DNA from 3 places in the Oxalobacter vibrioformis genome. Region 1 is predicted to be linked to each of the others. Evidence: predicted binding sites of a transcription regulator. Region 1 holds the regulator's gene; each other region holds the start of a gene.
The links. The regulator FliA, encoded in region 1, starts transcription of late flagellar genes. The targets are predictions, from matches to a motif close to CTAAAGTTTNNNNNNNNNNNGCCGNTA.
Positions count from the first base shown of each region.

Region 1 (4,929 bases):
CACCGGTTTTTGCTGCCTGGGCATTGATGGAGTTCACTGCGGCCGCATAGGCATCCCCCAGCGTATTATCCTTGCCGATCGCAAAAGACACAATGACATCCTGAGCATTATTTGATTTCAGCTTGAAAGCATAGGTCCCATCATTATCAAGATCGCTGATAAATGCCGTCGTCTTGGCCGTTGCATTCACACCGGTATCACCAGAGGTCAGATTGACCTTTTCTGCAATTGTCCGCGCGGTATCTGCCGGTGTTGTCGTTACCGTTGCCTTCCCAAGATATCCCGTAATATTCACACTTCCTGTTGTTTTTGGCGTTGCATTAACATCCATGGGAGCCGGTGTATCATTTTCCCGGCGATAATTGCCATAAGTCGTTGTCATGAAGTTCGTGCCATTGGCGCTGATCACCTCATTGGCGTTCGGGCCTACCTGGAAGTACTGCGTGCCCATCGTCCCGTTAAGGAGATTCTGGCCGTTAAAGGTCGTCACTTCCGCTATCCGGTTCAGCTCTGACACCAGTTGCCCGACTTCATCCTGAAGGGCCTGGCGGTCTGCCGGGGAGTTGGTCGCGTTGGAGGACTGTACTGCCAGCACCCTTACACGCTGGAGCATGTCATTCATGGTGGAAAGTGCACCTTCGGCTGTCTGGCCAAGCGAGATGCCGTCACGGGCATTTCTGATTGCCTGGTTCATGCCGTTGATCTGGGAGGTCATTCTTTCCGAGATGCCTAAACCGGCTGCATCGTCCTTGGCGCTGTTAATGCGCTTGCCTGAGGACAGGCGTTCCATGGCCTGGGAAAGGGCTGACTGTGTGGCATTCAAGTGTCGCTGTGAATTCAGCGACATCATGTTGGTATTGATAATCTGAGGCATAACCTACTCTCCTGTAAATCTTTCGCTATGGTTAAGGCGCCTGATTTCGCCTTTTCATTGGTGGGCTTTGCAAATAAGGTCTTTACGTTGCATTGGTGTGTTCCTTGTTTTTTGAACCGACCGCTGCGGGTATTCAAAGCCGACCGCTGTTGTCCTGTTAACGGAGGGGGTGGTGAAAGGTTTAATTTGAGGCGGGTCGAAATGGCGATGGAAACGCCTTGTGCAATTCGCGCTCTAGGCGGCATTTTTCCGGAAAACTTTAGGGTGGGCGAAGATTTTTTTCAAGCAAGGAAACAAGGCAAATATATTTAATTAAATCAATATACTAAAACAAATTCAACCTGTTTGACACACCCGATTCAAAACGCCGATAAGCGTGGTGTTTTGCCTTTTTATCATCGTTTTGAATGTGATGTTTTTTTCAGGATAAACCATAAATCGCCGCTTTTTCGCTTTTTTTCATCCACCGGGGATGGTGCCAATTCGATGAATTGAACGGCTTTTACCCCTTATTTCCTGGATTTGAATGCGGGAAAACACTACCCCGACAGAGGAATATGACATTCAGGCAAACAAAAAGGGGCGGCATATGCCGTCCCTTCAAGACAGGTAAGCGCTGGATGAATCAGTGCCCTGCCGTATTATTTTCGCTAACCGATACCGGCACCTCTGTCACTGCCTCCGGAATATTGGATAAAACCGTCAGCGCCACCCTTCTGTTGCGCGAACGTCCATCAGAAGTCGCATTATCATCAATCGGGCTATTGGCGCTACGTCCGATTGCCACCATCCGCTCCCCGGCGATACCCTGATCAACAAAAAGCCGCACCACACTGCTCGCCCTGGCAGAAGAAAGCTCCCAGTTGGAAGGATACTGTGCCGAACTGATTGGCATATTATCCGTAAACCCTTCTACCTGGATATCATTTGGCTCATCTTTCAGGATCTGGGCAACCGCCCGTAACACCTCCTCAGACTGCCGCGAAAGACGAGCCTCGGCAGGCGCAAACAGGACACTGGCATTGATTTCCACATTGACGCCGCGCGCGCTTTGTATGACCTTCACCTTGCCCTCATTAATCAGCGGAGACAGTACCTTCATCAGGTCACGCCCGATCCCGGTCATCTTTTCGCGCTCTTTTCTGATTTCCGTATTGGTTGTGGCCTTTTTCCGCAAAGGACGGGTAATAGCGGGAGGCACAATGGAGACAGGCGGATTCTCGTTAATAACCGTTGGCACAACCTTGACGCCAAAAGCCGAGCCAATAGACTGGGTCAATTCACGATACTTGTTTTCATTGACAGAAGAGATGGCATACATCACCACAAAAAACGCAAAAAGCAGGGTAATAAAGTCGGCGTAGGAGACCAGCCACCTTTCATGATTGTCACTTTCCTCTTCGCGTTTTTTTCTTGCCATGCGCATTTCCTGACAATGTTGCTTCAGACAGGCCGGTCAAAAAGCCTGATCTATTTTTTTCCTTCCCGTTTGGGCAGAAAAATCGCCATCCGCTCGGAAACCATGCGGGGATGCTCGCCCATCAGCATGCCGAAAAAGGCTTCCAGCAGCATTTCACGCTTGGTCACCTCACGATTAAGCCATGCCTTTAAGCGGTTACTGATCGGGAGGAAGACCAGGTTGGCAAGACCCACACCGTAAATCGTGGCAACAAATGCCACGGCAATACCGCTCCCCAGACGTCCCGGGTCGGAAAGATTCTCCATCACATGGATCAGCCCCAGCACCGCACCCAAAATACCAATCGTCGGTGCGTAGCCGCCAGCCGCTTCCCAGATACGGATAGGCAGCTTTTCGTTTTCTTCGTAAACCTGGATTTCAGCTTCCAGAAGATTTCTCAGCTTCATCGGGTCCACATTATCGACCACATAACGAAGCCCTGCACGGACAAAAGGATGTTTTGCCTGGTTGATCTGGCCTTCCAGTGCCAGTGTCCCATCACGCCAGGCGATCAGGCTCCAGCGTCCGATATCTGTCTGCATCTGTGGGTAATCATCTTCGGGCGGAAAAAAAACGATCCTGACCAGCTTCACACCGCGCCAGAAAACAGGAAAACCCGACTGCAAAACAACCGCACCGAGCGTGCCGACAAAAACAATCACAAATGCAGCCGGCTGCAAAAGCGAAGTGATATGACCGCCTTCGATGACCTGACCGGCAACAATGCCGCCAACACCGAGGATAATACCGACTATGCTTCCCCAGTCCACATAAGCTCCTTTAACCTGACACGCATGCGTGCAATTGCCTGACTGTGCAACTGGCTGACACGCGATTCCGTGACGCCCATGATTGCCCCGATCTCCTTGAGATTCATTTCCTGCTCATAATACAGGCCCATCAACAGCTTTTCCCGCTCAGGCAGTGCATCAATCGCATCAATTACCGCGTGTCTGAAACCACTGTCCATGAGCATCTGTAGCGGGTCTTCTGCCACGTCAGTCGCGTGCCGGTCAAGGAAGTGCTCACTTGACTCCGAATCAAAGAAATCTTCGTAATAAACCAGCTGGTGACCTGCACCATCAAAGAGCAGATCCTGGTATGCCTTGACGGAAAGGTTCAGCTGCTTGGCCACCTCCGACTCATTGGGCGAGCGGCCCAGGCGCTGTTGCAGGGTACGGATGGCATCTTCGACCTTGCGCATGTTCTGGCGCATGCCGCGCGGCATCCAGTCATTGCTGCGAAGTTCATCGAGCATGGCGCCGCGGATGCGCTGCATCGCGTAGGTCTCGAACTGGGCGCCATGCACCTCCTCATAACGGCTGGCAGCATCCAAAAGACCAATCATGCCTGACTGAATAAGGTCATCCACCTCCACACTGGGAGGCAGTCTCGCCCTCATCATATGCGCCAGCTTTTTTACCAGGGGCGCATGCTGAATCAGAAGTTCGTTTCTGTCAGATTTACCCTGTATGTTGTACATGCGTCATGCACCAGCCATTTCATACACATTCTGTTGAGAAGGTCCAATATCAGAAAACGCACCCGCAATGCGTCTGAATGCAAATGACGACAGCGCCATCGGGAAAGCATCAACAACAGAACGGCCCAGGCTGGCTGCCCGTGCCATGTGATCATCCTTCGGCACATAACCCATGGAATACAGCTGAACACCCAGGTAATGTGCGGCTGTCTGTGCCATATTGCGGAAAACTGCCTGCGAGCGGTTTTCTCCACTTCCTGATACTAGCACACCAAACGGCATGCGTCCAAAATGACCAGCCATACGCTTGATCAGCATATAGGCGTCCTTGATTGATCTTTCCGTATCCTCTATGAGTAAAATCAACGAACTGCTTTCCATCGCCGTCAGGGAAAACCCGTTTTCCTTATCCAGAAGCGAGTCAATCAGCACCACATCCGCGTCAACAGCCGCTGACTCAAAAGACAGGTCCAGCCAGTTGCGGAAAGAGCGCTTTTTCCCGATTTCACCAGCGGAGTCCGCCATGCGAACCACATCAAAACCCTGTGGCACATGGTAAAACGCATCATCCACGGCATATTCATTGCGCGCAACCTGGGCCAGCGTGGCACTGGCATATTCCTGCGGCTGATAAAAGCCTACCCCTTCACGCGAACAGGTCGCATCCAGAAGCATCACCGCACTGCCGGAACGGGACAGGGAGGCTGCCAGATTGAAAAGGACATGATTCTTGTTTCTGTGCGGCAGCGTCGACAAAAACGTATAGATGCGCTGCCGGGGCTCGCCCAGAAGACGCCTTAATCCCTCGGCCTGGTCAAACTGAAAATTATCCACGTCCGGCCTCCCGGGTACGTGCAGGCTTCATTGTCTGAATCGAATGGGCAACCACCATCGGCAACTCGTCATCGTCAAAAGTATAGGCTTTGGTCTGCTTCTTCAGGCTGAAAGCATGTCTGATCAGTGCATGTGAATCCGCCACTTCCAGATCTTCAGGCACACGCTGACCATTGGCCACATAATAAAGCGCCAGCTTCTGGCGGATGATGACATCCAGCAAGTTACCAATCGTTGCTGCCTCATCCATCTTGGTCATAATGCACCCGGCCAAGCCAT
Region 1 covers NZ_CP098242.1:1,976,613-1,981,541, reverse strand. Annotated here, with positions in the region: gene NB640_RS09760 (flagellin N-terminal helical domain-containing protein) at 1-874, opposite strand, end outside; gene motD (flagellar motor protein MotD) at 1,500-2,294, opposite strand; gene NB640_RS09750 (flagellar motor protein) at 2,345-3,103, opposite strand; gene NB640_RS09745 (RNA polymerase sigma factor FliA) at 3,085-3,816, opposite strand; gene NB640_RS09740 (MinD/ParA family ATP-binding protein) at 3,820-4,650, opposite strand; gene flhF (flagellar biosynthesis protein FlhF) at 4,643-4,929, opposite strand, start outside.

Region 2 (4,929 bases), 570 kb from region 1:
ATGGGTTGTTATGAGCTTGAGTGTGCCCTTTTGCAAAGACACCCGCATAACGTGATGCCCTTTGAGGTTGCGCATCAGCCTGGGGGGAACAGGATCAGCGCAGGCTGCATTCAGAAAAAGGGCGGTAATCATGAATAACAGTATTTTTCGCATGGTTTTTCCTTTGCAATCTGAAAAGCTGAAAATATTTTACCCCAAGCCATGCTCAATCAGATGGTTTGTCGCGTAAGCGCTGTGCCCCCATGGGAACCAATAACCGGTGAATGACTCCAATTGCCTTTACCTGCCCCATGAATAACACAGGAGATCGCCATGCCCATGCCAAAAGCGAAAAAAGGCGAATCAAAACAGGGGTTCATCTCCCGCTGCATCGCCAGGCTGACAAAAGATGAGCGTGACAAATTCCCGGCAAGGGAGCAACGTGCCGCCATCTGCTATTCCGAGTGGGGAGAAACACCGGAAGAGCGAAAAAAATATGACGCCGCGCGAAAAAGAAAACGCGAAAAGATGCACTGAAAGGCTTTGCAGCAGGCAATTTAATGAGGCCTGACCCTATCTGCCTTTTTTCGCCACATCGGCTTTCAGAAAAGCAACGAGTGACTGTTCGCGGGCACTGCGGCGCGCCTCAATGGTTTCTTCGGGCCAGTCATAGATGCCCTTGCCGGTTTTCATGCCCAGATTGCCTGCTTTTACCGCTGCTTCCATGAGCGGGCCACCATCGATGCGGTCAGAGAGCGTGGGGGCAAGCTGGGTGAGCATACTGGAGAGAATATCAAGCCCGCCCATATCAGCGCTTTCAAGAGGACCGGTAACCGCATAGCGGCGTCCTAACGACATGGCGATTGCCCGGTCAATTGTCCCGGCACTTGCCCAGCCCTGCTCCAGCATATGAAGTGCCTCACGCAGACAGGCTGCCTGGATGCGGTTGATGATCATGCCGGGCACTTCTTTTTCCATAACTACCGGCTCATTGCCAAGGGACCTGACCCATTCGGCACCCATTTCGCGCACGGTAGGCAATGTCTGTCTGATCGGGCAGACTTCAACGACCGGCATGAGATAAGGCGGCGTAAAGAAGTGGATGCCGAGAAAATATTCCGGGTGCTTCAGGCCGCTGGCGATCGCAGAAAGGGAAAGACTGGAGGTATCTGTCGCCAGGATGGCGCCTTCACGGCTGTGGCGCTCGGCTTCGGCAAAAACATACTGCTTGACTGCCAGGTCTTCAATCACGGATTCCATCACCATATCCGCACCGGCTACGGCTTTTTCAACACTGGTAAAAGGCTGGATACGTTGCCTGATCGCATCAGCCCTGCCGGTTGGCATCAGGCCGCTGTTCTCGTAAAGCGCGATGGCCCGGTCAATGTCAGCCATGCCTTTTTCAATGCTTTCTTTTGTGCGGCCAAAAAAGCGAACGTCATATCCGGCTTTCGCAGCAAGGAAGGCAATACCATGTCCCATGGTGCCGGTTCCCAAACAGGCAACTGTCCTGATTTCCTGAATTTGCATTGGCGTCACCTTTCCTTTAAGGGGTCTCATCAGAGCATACCAGCCTCCCGGATGAAAAACAAACCACTGTGCTGTTACAATCTGTGGCAACAGCAAGATCTCTGCCTGCCATGAAAAAACCTACCTGCTCTTTTTTCTTTTGATGCTTTCTGCCTCGTTTTCCGCGGCAGAAACAGGAAAGGCTGTGAATGTGGAAAACATCCCTTCTGCGCAGCATCTGAAAACAGCATGCCAAACGGATCACCAGGGCGAACATCTCATCACCGAAGCCCGGGCCGTGGTGAAAGACGGGACGCTTTATATCCATTTTCCGATGAATCCGGCCTATCATCTTGTCACGGATATTATGGTGAGAAACGGCAGGTTTTTCACTTCCCTGGCGTGGGTGCCGATATACCCTTCCGGGCCGCTAACCCTCCCCCTCACCCACGAGCACCTGATACTGGACAAGGCACACTATGTACCCGGAGATATCATCAATGGCTATCTTGACCTGGCTTTCACCATAACAGGAGACAAGCGCGTTATCGACGATGGAAAACAGGCTTTTTATGTCAGAGGGACTTTTTCGGCTATTGTCAGACCGGAAGGGTTTGACTCGCGTGCTGATGACAACATCAGCGCTTATGACCTTGGATACTGCCCTGTATGAACTGGGACTCCCCTACCACGCTTTTGAACTGTCTTTTTTGAAAAACAGCTTGTATATACGGAAACGGCTGGATCCAATCGGGTTACCGAAAGTGGGAAGACCCCGCTTTTCCCGGCTACGGGCAGCAGCAGACCCGCAGATGTATCCCTGCGTCTTTTCCCATGCCACCTTGATCTGTCTCAAGCCCTTCCTGCTGCCTGATCCGGAAATTCAAAGAGATGAAACGCTGAATCAACACACCCAATTTCCAACAATTAACTTTAATAAACCGCCATATTTAAATGATATAAAATAGTTTTTTATGTTTTTTTACAGAATAAGTCAAGTTTTTATATTTCCTGCCGTAAATAATGTAGCTAGGCGGAATCAGACCGGGAAATGAATCCTGGTTGCCTTTATAGTGATACCCATACCGTACAGGAGACCTGGAAATGACGACTATTAACAATATGCAGCAAAACGCTGCGGCCGTTTCCACGAGCAAAGAATCAAATACCAGCAATGTCACAAGTAAAATTGCCAGCCAGAAACCAACTGCTTCCAATATGCGTGCATCACAGAATGCCATGATTATTGAAGCTTCTCTCAAAGTTTCCGTCAAAGCCGGTGACAATCCACAGGGACTCTTGTTCCGCTCCAGCCTGGAAAGCGTTTACGAATCAATTGGCGGTTTTCAATCCAAGATCGACCCGGATTACCAGATGCCGTCGATGAACGACGCAAACAATCCGTTTGCCACCCCGGAAGGCACGGCAGGTGTTATCCTGGGCTTTTCACTGGGCCTGTATGAGCGATTTGCCGCTTCCCATAAAGGTGAAGACGAGGCTGAAGTGGCTGCCAAATTCATCGAAACCATCCGCGGCGGCTTTGAAAAAGGCTACGGCGAGGCTGTTGATATCCTGGAAGCGCTGAACGTCTTTGACGGCAACGTCAAGAGCGAAATCCAGAAGACCTGGGATCTGGTGCAAAAAGGCTATGATGATTGGCTGTCAGACAAGCTGGCTTCATTTCAGAAACCGGAAACCCAGCCAGAAACCAAGCCTGCTGATGTGACGGGTGATACCAAGGTAAGCGATTAAGCGTTTTTTTCATCTGCCCTTTAAGAAGATGATATTTGTAAGCCCGGACATTGTCCGGGCTTTTTTTATGCTGCAATCAAAACGCCCAGCGGGCACCGAAATTAACACCCCACTTCTGCCTTACGTCTGCGCTTCCCACACCGGTTTCAAGCTCGATATGGAATTGTCCCTGCCGGGTGGCTGTCTGGAGGCCTGCGGAAAGCACCCATGAGCCCCCTTCTTTTTCAGCGCTGAAACGATCCCCATTGATGGAAACCTTGCCGTTGGAGGTAAAATTCCTGATATGGTCAAGACGCCCGTAAAGCTGGGTTTTATTGTTTTTCCCGATATCCAGCGTGCGCCCGGCTGTTATCCCTGCCCGTCCCAGCAGGGTATGAAAACCATCCATCACAATGCGGTTTCCGTTATCTGTCGTAAAGTCAGAGCGGGTTGTCTTCAGCCAGGTCAGCTCTGCCTGCGGCTCAAGGAACCAGCCGCGGGCCAGGTCAAGCCGGTGGCCGGCTTCAATGTCAATAGAATAAGCCCGGTAACGGCCGGAACCCTTCTCCGTTGCCCCGTTACTGCCAAACCGGTAGTCACGGTCAAACCAGAAATGGCGGCCCACAAGGTCAATGTAGGAGCCATTATCAAACATCAGGCTGGCATAAGCGCCCACCAGGATATCCTCCGATTCACCGTTCCAGCTGTCAACGCCTGACAGGGTTGAATCGGCATACCCGACCAGGCCACCCAGGTAAAGCCGTTTGCCGTCCAGTTCCACCAGCCTGTCGGCACCGATTTCTCCTCCGGTTGCATACAGGGTGGCACGGGCATCCTGGTGGAGGTTGTTCTCATATCCTCTCCGATACGAGCGCATCCACACGCCGCCTTTTTCCGACGCATCCAGGCGCAGCTCACCCATCCGTTTGTGGATATCATTCAAGGATGCGATCGTCGCATACTTGGTGGCGTTGGCAATGGTCTGCACCTGCCGGGTCAAAGGCGACGCCATGCCGGTGTTGTACAGGTACCAGTTGTTGTAGGCGAGGGTGCCGCCCGCCCCGTCATCCACGGCGTCACCGCGCACCAGCGTATAGCGGTAGGCGCCCACATCCACCCTGCCCTTGTTCAGTGCAAATTCACCCTTGCTGCTATTGGCGACTTCAATGATCTTGAGCGATTCGCCGGGTGCCGCAGGATTTCCGCCACGGTTGGTAACATATACGACATGATTGCCTGAGGTATCGTCAGCGACAAGCATGTCGCCAACCCGGGCGCCCAGGTTGGTGTTGAGATGGATATTGCCACTGCCGCTCAACGTATCAACGGTAAGTGTCCGGTAAGCGGCCTGCTGGCTGATATCGCCTGTTGGCGCGGCATACCGGACATGGCCGGCTGCCAGCGCCAGATCATTTACTGTCGAGCTTTCCGTCATGTTCCATGCGGAATGCTGGCCGATCGAGGCATCCACTGCGCCGGACGAATCCTTGATGGTGCCGGTGAAGACGGCAGCATTGACCAGATCAAGATTTGTCCCGTTGCCGGTAAGCACCCCGCTTGTCAGTTTGCCCCCGTCCAGCTTCAGGGTTCCTGCATCAATATGGGTTGTACCGACCGAGGAGACGCCTGCCAGTGTGAGTGTGCCGGCACCTTCCTTGAGAAGCTTGCCTGTGCCGGTGATGGCGCCGGCATAACGGGAGTCATCTGTCC
Region 2 covers NZ_CP098242.1:2,542,949-2,547,877, reverse strand. Annotated here, with positions in the region: gene NB640_RS12615 (putative periplasmic lipoprotein) at 1-153, opposite strand, end outside; gene NB640_RS12610 (hypothetical protein) at 313-516, shown strand; gene NB640_RS12605 (3-hydroxyacyl-CoA dehydrogenase family protein) at 553-1,509, opposite strand; gene NB640_RS12600 (hypothetical protein) at 1,694-2,161, shown strand; gene NB640_RS12595 (hypothetical protein) at 2,136-2,456, shown strand; gene NB640_RS12590 (DUF5610 domain-containing protein) at 2,593-3,240, shown strand; gene NB640_RS12585 (autotransporter-associated beta strand repeat-containing protein) at 3,317-4,929, opposite strand, start outside.
Region 2: NB640_RS12590 (DUF5610 domain-containing protein) is a predicted target of FliA. The motif match lies at 2,482-2,508, and genes of this name have one in related genera.

Region 3 (4,929 bases), 230 kb from region 1:
TTTTTTTCTGGTGTGCATTATCGAGACGGGCAGTATGCCGAAACCAGGGATTGCCTGGCCGAAGAGGTACCTGTTGCGCTTGAGTACAACGGACTTTCCCATGCCGTCATGCTGGCAACCCCGGGTGATCTGGAGGATTTTGCCCTGGGGTTTTCCCTGACAGAAGGGATTGTTGTGGATGCATCCGAGTTATACAGCTGTGAGGTCTGGAAGCAGACAGATGGTATCCGGGTTGCCATTGAGATTGCCAGTGAGCGCTTTCACGGTCTCAAGGAAAAGCGCAGAAATCTCACAGGCCGGACCGGGTGTGGACTCTGCGGGACGGAATCCCTCGAACAGGCTGTCAAGCCACTGCAGCAGGTAAATGCGACTGCTTCATTTACCTCAGCACAGCTTCATGCAGGGTTTTCCGGGATGGAAGCGTTGCAGGCACTCAGAAAACAGACCGGTGCGACACATGCGGCCGCCTGGATGGATGCTGCCGGCCGGATTACCCTCGTTCGTGAAGATGTTGGCCGTCATAATGCCTTAGACAAGCTGATTGGCGCACTGGTGAAACAGGAGGCAATGCTTTCATCCGGTGCTGTGCTGGTCACGAGCCGGGCAAGTTATGAGATGGTCCAAAAGTGTATGTCGGTGGGAATCGGCATATTGGCAGCAGTGTCTGCGCCAACGGCACTGGCAGTTAGGATGGCGGACAAGGCCAATCTGACGCTGGCCGGTTTTGTTCGTGAAAACAGCCATACCATCTATACGCATCCTGAACGGTTGCGTTGAGAAAACAGGGCTTGTCCCGGTTTCCCGGAAATGCTGTTATGCCAGAGGGGGGTATTATGGATTTTCCGATTCATGCCGATTGCGTGATGCACGGATAAAGCGGAGGAAAGCCAGCCGATGCTGGCACATGGGACAGAATTTGTCTTTGCCCGGCGTCGGACGGGAAACAACCGAACGTTTATGCATGTGCTCGTATCCGATTTTGCCTGTTTCGGCAAGCGAAACCAGACCGGGTCATATGAGCCGAAATCCACGTCACAGAAATCACAGAGGACCAGCGTCAGTTCCGGAAAGATTTCATATTCTGAATAAGTGTGCCGCCCGGCGGCAAGATGGGACAGTTCTTCCGGGTTGGCGCCGCATACATCGCAGGGCGTGACATCCCGGATGTCGAGTTCGTGGTGACAGAGTGGGCAATGGGTTTCCTGCATGGCGTTCGGTTTTGGCAGATGGACATTAAATTTTAAGGGGTTTTTCCCGAAAAGGGCATCCGGTGAAAAAATCCATGTAAACTGGTTTCTTTGTTCTGATCTTATTGAGAAGCCATGAAAATCGACACCCTTGCCATTCATGCGGGCTATTCGCCCGATCCTGTGACCAAATCCGTCGCCGTCCCGATTTACCAGACAGTGGCCTATGCCTTTGACAGCGCCCAGCACGGCGCGGATCTCTTTGATCTCAAGGTGCCGGGCAATATCTATACCCGGATAATGAATCCCACGAACGATGTGCTGGAAAAACGGGTAGCGGCACTGGAAGGCGGTATTGGCGCTCTGGCAATGGCATCCGGCATGGCGGCCATTACCTGTGCCATCCAGACGATTTCAGAGATGGGTGACAATATCGTCACAGCCAGCACGCTGTATGGCGGCTCGTATAATCTTTTTGCGCATACCCTGCCGCAATACGGCATTGATGTCCGTTTTGCCAATTCACGTGATCCGGAAAGTTTTATCCCGCTGATTGATTCAAGAACCAAGGCGATTTTCTGTGAATCCGTGGGCAATCCATTCGGTAATGTGACCGATATTGAACGGCTGGCAGAAATTGCCCATGCGCATGGCATTCCGCTGATCGTGGACAATACCGTACCGACACCTTATCTGTGCCGTCCTTTTGAATGGGGGGCGGATATTGTGGTGCATGCACTGACCAAGTCGCTTGGTGGACATGCCAACAGCCTGGGCGGCGCAGTGGTCGACAGCGGAAAATTTCCCTGGGCTGAAAGTGAGCGTTTCAATCGCTTGAATGAGCCGGATGTGTCATACCACGGTGTGGTCTACACGAAAGAGATGGGGGATGCGGCCTATATTACCCGGGCGCGCGTGGTACCGTTGCGTAATATGGGGGCAGCGCTTTCCCCGATGAATGCTTTCCTGATTCTCCAGGGTATTGAAACCCTGCATCTGCGCATGGAACGCGCCTGCGATAATGCGCTGGCGGTTGCCCGCTATCTGAAAGATCATCCGAAAGTGGCATGGGTCAATTGTGCGGCATTGCCGGATCATCCGGATCATGCGCTGCTTCAGAAATACATGAATGGCAAAGCGCCAAGTATCCTCTCATTTGGCGTCAAGCCATCCGCAGGGATCAGTCCGCGTGATGCAGGGGCGCGCGTGCTGGATGCGGTAAATCTCTTCACGCGCCTGGTCAATATCGGGGATTCCCGTTCGCTGATTACCCACTCCGCCTCAACGACTCATCGCCAGTTAAGCCCGGAAGAATTGGAAAAAGCGGGGGTTTCCGAGGATATGCTGCGCCTTTCCATCGGGCTGGAGCATATCGATGACCTGATAGCCGATCTGGATCAGGCACTGGCCACTGTGTAAGGTAAGGAAGCCAAAATGATTCCGGCAGCTGAAAAGCTGCCGGAAAAGTTTAATGTCGCATGACAGAAGGAAGCTGCTGTTGCCATGGCTCGGTCATTTCCCGGATATTCCGGTCATGTGCCATGATTTCTTTCAACAAGCGGATTTTACGGCGAAGCGGTTCACCGGTCAGCGGTGTTTTCTTCAGCGTTTTGACATATTCCACCTGTTTTGCACACTGATTTTCGAGTGTTTCAAAATCACCCCAGTTTCTGGCAAGTGCAGCTTCCGCCATTTGTGCGGTCAGTCCCGCAAGGCGCTCGTACACGTTAATTATTTCAAGTGAACCCATTACACCACCAGATAATCAAGTTTGCTCATGTGTAACTTAACGGCAGCATTTGCGGGAACTTGATGGCGGCAAAGAGAAAAACAGAAGGTGTTTTCCTTGCTATTTCTTTTTGAAGCGGGATTTTTCAGCTGTGATGCGTGATTTTCAGGCGGCTGATGAAGTCCTGGCGGGACAGCAACTGCAGCCTGTCTAAAAGCCGCATCTGGAGCGATCCCACACCGCAGCCAGCCTTGATGGCTTCTTCGGCAGCGATTTCACCGGCGACACCCAGATAGGCCATGGCAGCAGCTGTTGCACGCCACCTGTCGGGCTGAATCGCGGCAAAAGCGCCCACCATGGCCGATGCCGAGCAACCTGTTCCAGTGATCCGTGTCATCCATTCATGTCCGTTTGACAGGCTGAGCCAGCGGCCCACGCTGTCCACAACATGATCATCCGCACCGGAAATGCAGACAGTACCGTTGATTCTCTCTGCCAGCATGCGGGCGGCCGTCACGGCTGTGCCTGATGTGGCGGCACTGTCCACGCCTTTGGTCGGCGCAGTGTATCCCGCAAGACTCAGGATTTCCGACGCGTTGCCACGGATGATGGCAGGCGGACCCAGGCGGATCAGTTCATGAACCGTTTCCGTACGGTAAGCGGTTGCTCCCGCACCAACCGGATCAAGGACAACGGGTTTGCCTGCTTCGTTTGCGGCTGCCATGGCGTGTTTCATGGCAGTGACCCAGTAAGGATCAAGCGTGCCGATATTGAGGACCAGGGCGCTGGCAAGCTGTGCCATTTCCCCGGCCTCTTCATGGGCATGTGCCATGACAGGAGAGGCGCCCAGTGCCAAAAGGGCATTGGCGTTATAAGGCGCAACGACGTAGTTGGTGATATTGTGAACCAGCGGACGGTTTTCCCGTACAGCGGTCACATCATGCCAGAGATCTTCAACTGAAAGCGTGTGTGGTGCGGATGTCATGTCACAGCGTCTGCCATATGGTATGGATCTGTTTTAACGCTTCCAGCCCGCGCATGTTGAGACTGATGGCATTTTGCCTGCCACTGTCCATTTGCGGCTCAGTCAGGTTGATGCGGATGAGCGGGGCAGGGGTTGATTCACAGACACGCCGGACGGTCGGGACGGCAAGCCCGGCTCCCAGCTCAATGACGACCGGATTTTTCACCTTCCGGTACCATTTATTCAGCCGTTCCATCTGCAGATCGGTCTGGTCGGATATCCAGCCCCAGTCATTAAACAGCAGGACATTCGGGCGGGCCAGTGCACCACATTCAATACAGGTTGGCAAATCCGGCTGCCAATGGCAGACATCCATATCCACTTCCACGGCCAGTTTTTCAGCTGGCCAGATGGCGCGAGAACAGGGACGGGTGCACTGAAGATGATGAATCGAGCCGTGGCATTCAGCAACCTGCTCAGTCAAAAAGCCGGATTTCTGGAACTGGCCGTCAACGTTGCTGGTAAAGACAAAAGGGCCATGTTCCATCGCAGCAGCGAATGCCTGGAGAATATGGAAACCCGCATGCGGTATGGTATCCCGGTACAGCTGCAGGCGGTGGCCATAAAATCCCCAGGCCAGTGGAGGGTTATCCGAAAAGGATGCCGGGTTGGCTATTTCGACAAACTCGATGCGCGCCCTGGCCAGCGGGGGATAGGCTTTCCAGAATCCTTCGTTTCCCCGGAAATCAGGCAGACCGGAGTCAACACCCATACCGGCTCCTGCGCCGATGAGTAAACCATCTGCCTGTTTGATAAGCTGTGCGGCTGCTGCGATATCACGTTCCATATTCTGCTCCGGCTATCTGGAAAGGTATGATCAGCAACAGTTTCGCACAGTTTTATCAGTTTCTGAGCAAATAATCAAAGGCACTGAGCGCGGCAGTGGCGCCGTTACCCATGGCAATAATGATCTGCTTGAAAGGGACGGTGGTCGCATCGCCGGCAGCAAACACCCCGGGAACGGAGGTGCGGGCATGATCATCCACGAT
Region 3 covers NZ_CP098242.1:1,748,001-1,752,929, forward strand. Annotated here, with positions in the region: gene fdhD (formate dehydrogenase accessory sulfurtransferase FdhD) at 1-777, shown strand, start outside; gene NB640_RS08715 (hypothetical protein) at 832-963, opposite strand; gene NB640_RS08720 (O-acetylhomoserine aminocarboxypropyltransferase/cysteine synthase family protein) at 1,323-2,606, shown strand; gene NB640_RS08725 (flagellar protein FliT) at 2,656-2,937, opposite strand; gene thiM (hydroxyethylthiazole kinase) at 3,062-3,901, opposite strand; gene NB640_RS08735 (SIR2 family NAD-dependent protein deacylase) at 3,903-4,727, opposite strand; gene ahpF (alkyl hydroperoxide reductase subunit F) at 4,783-4,929, opposite strand, start outside.
Region 3: NB640_RS08725 (flagellar protein FliT) is a predicted target of FliA. The motif match lies at 2,975-3,001, and genes of this name have one in related genera.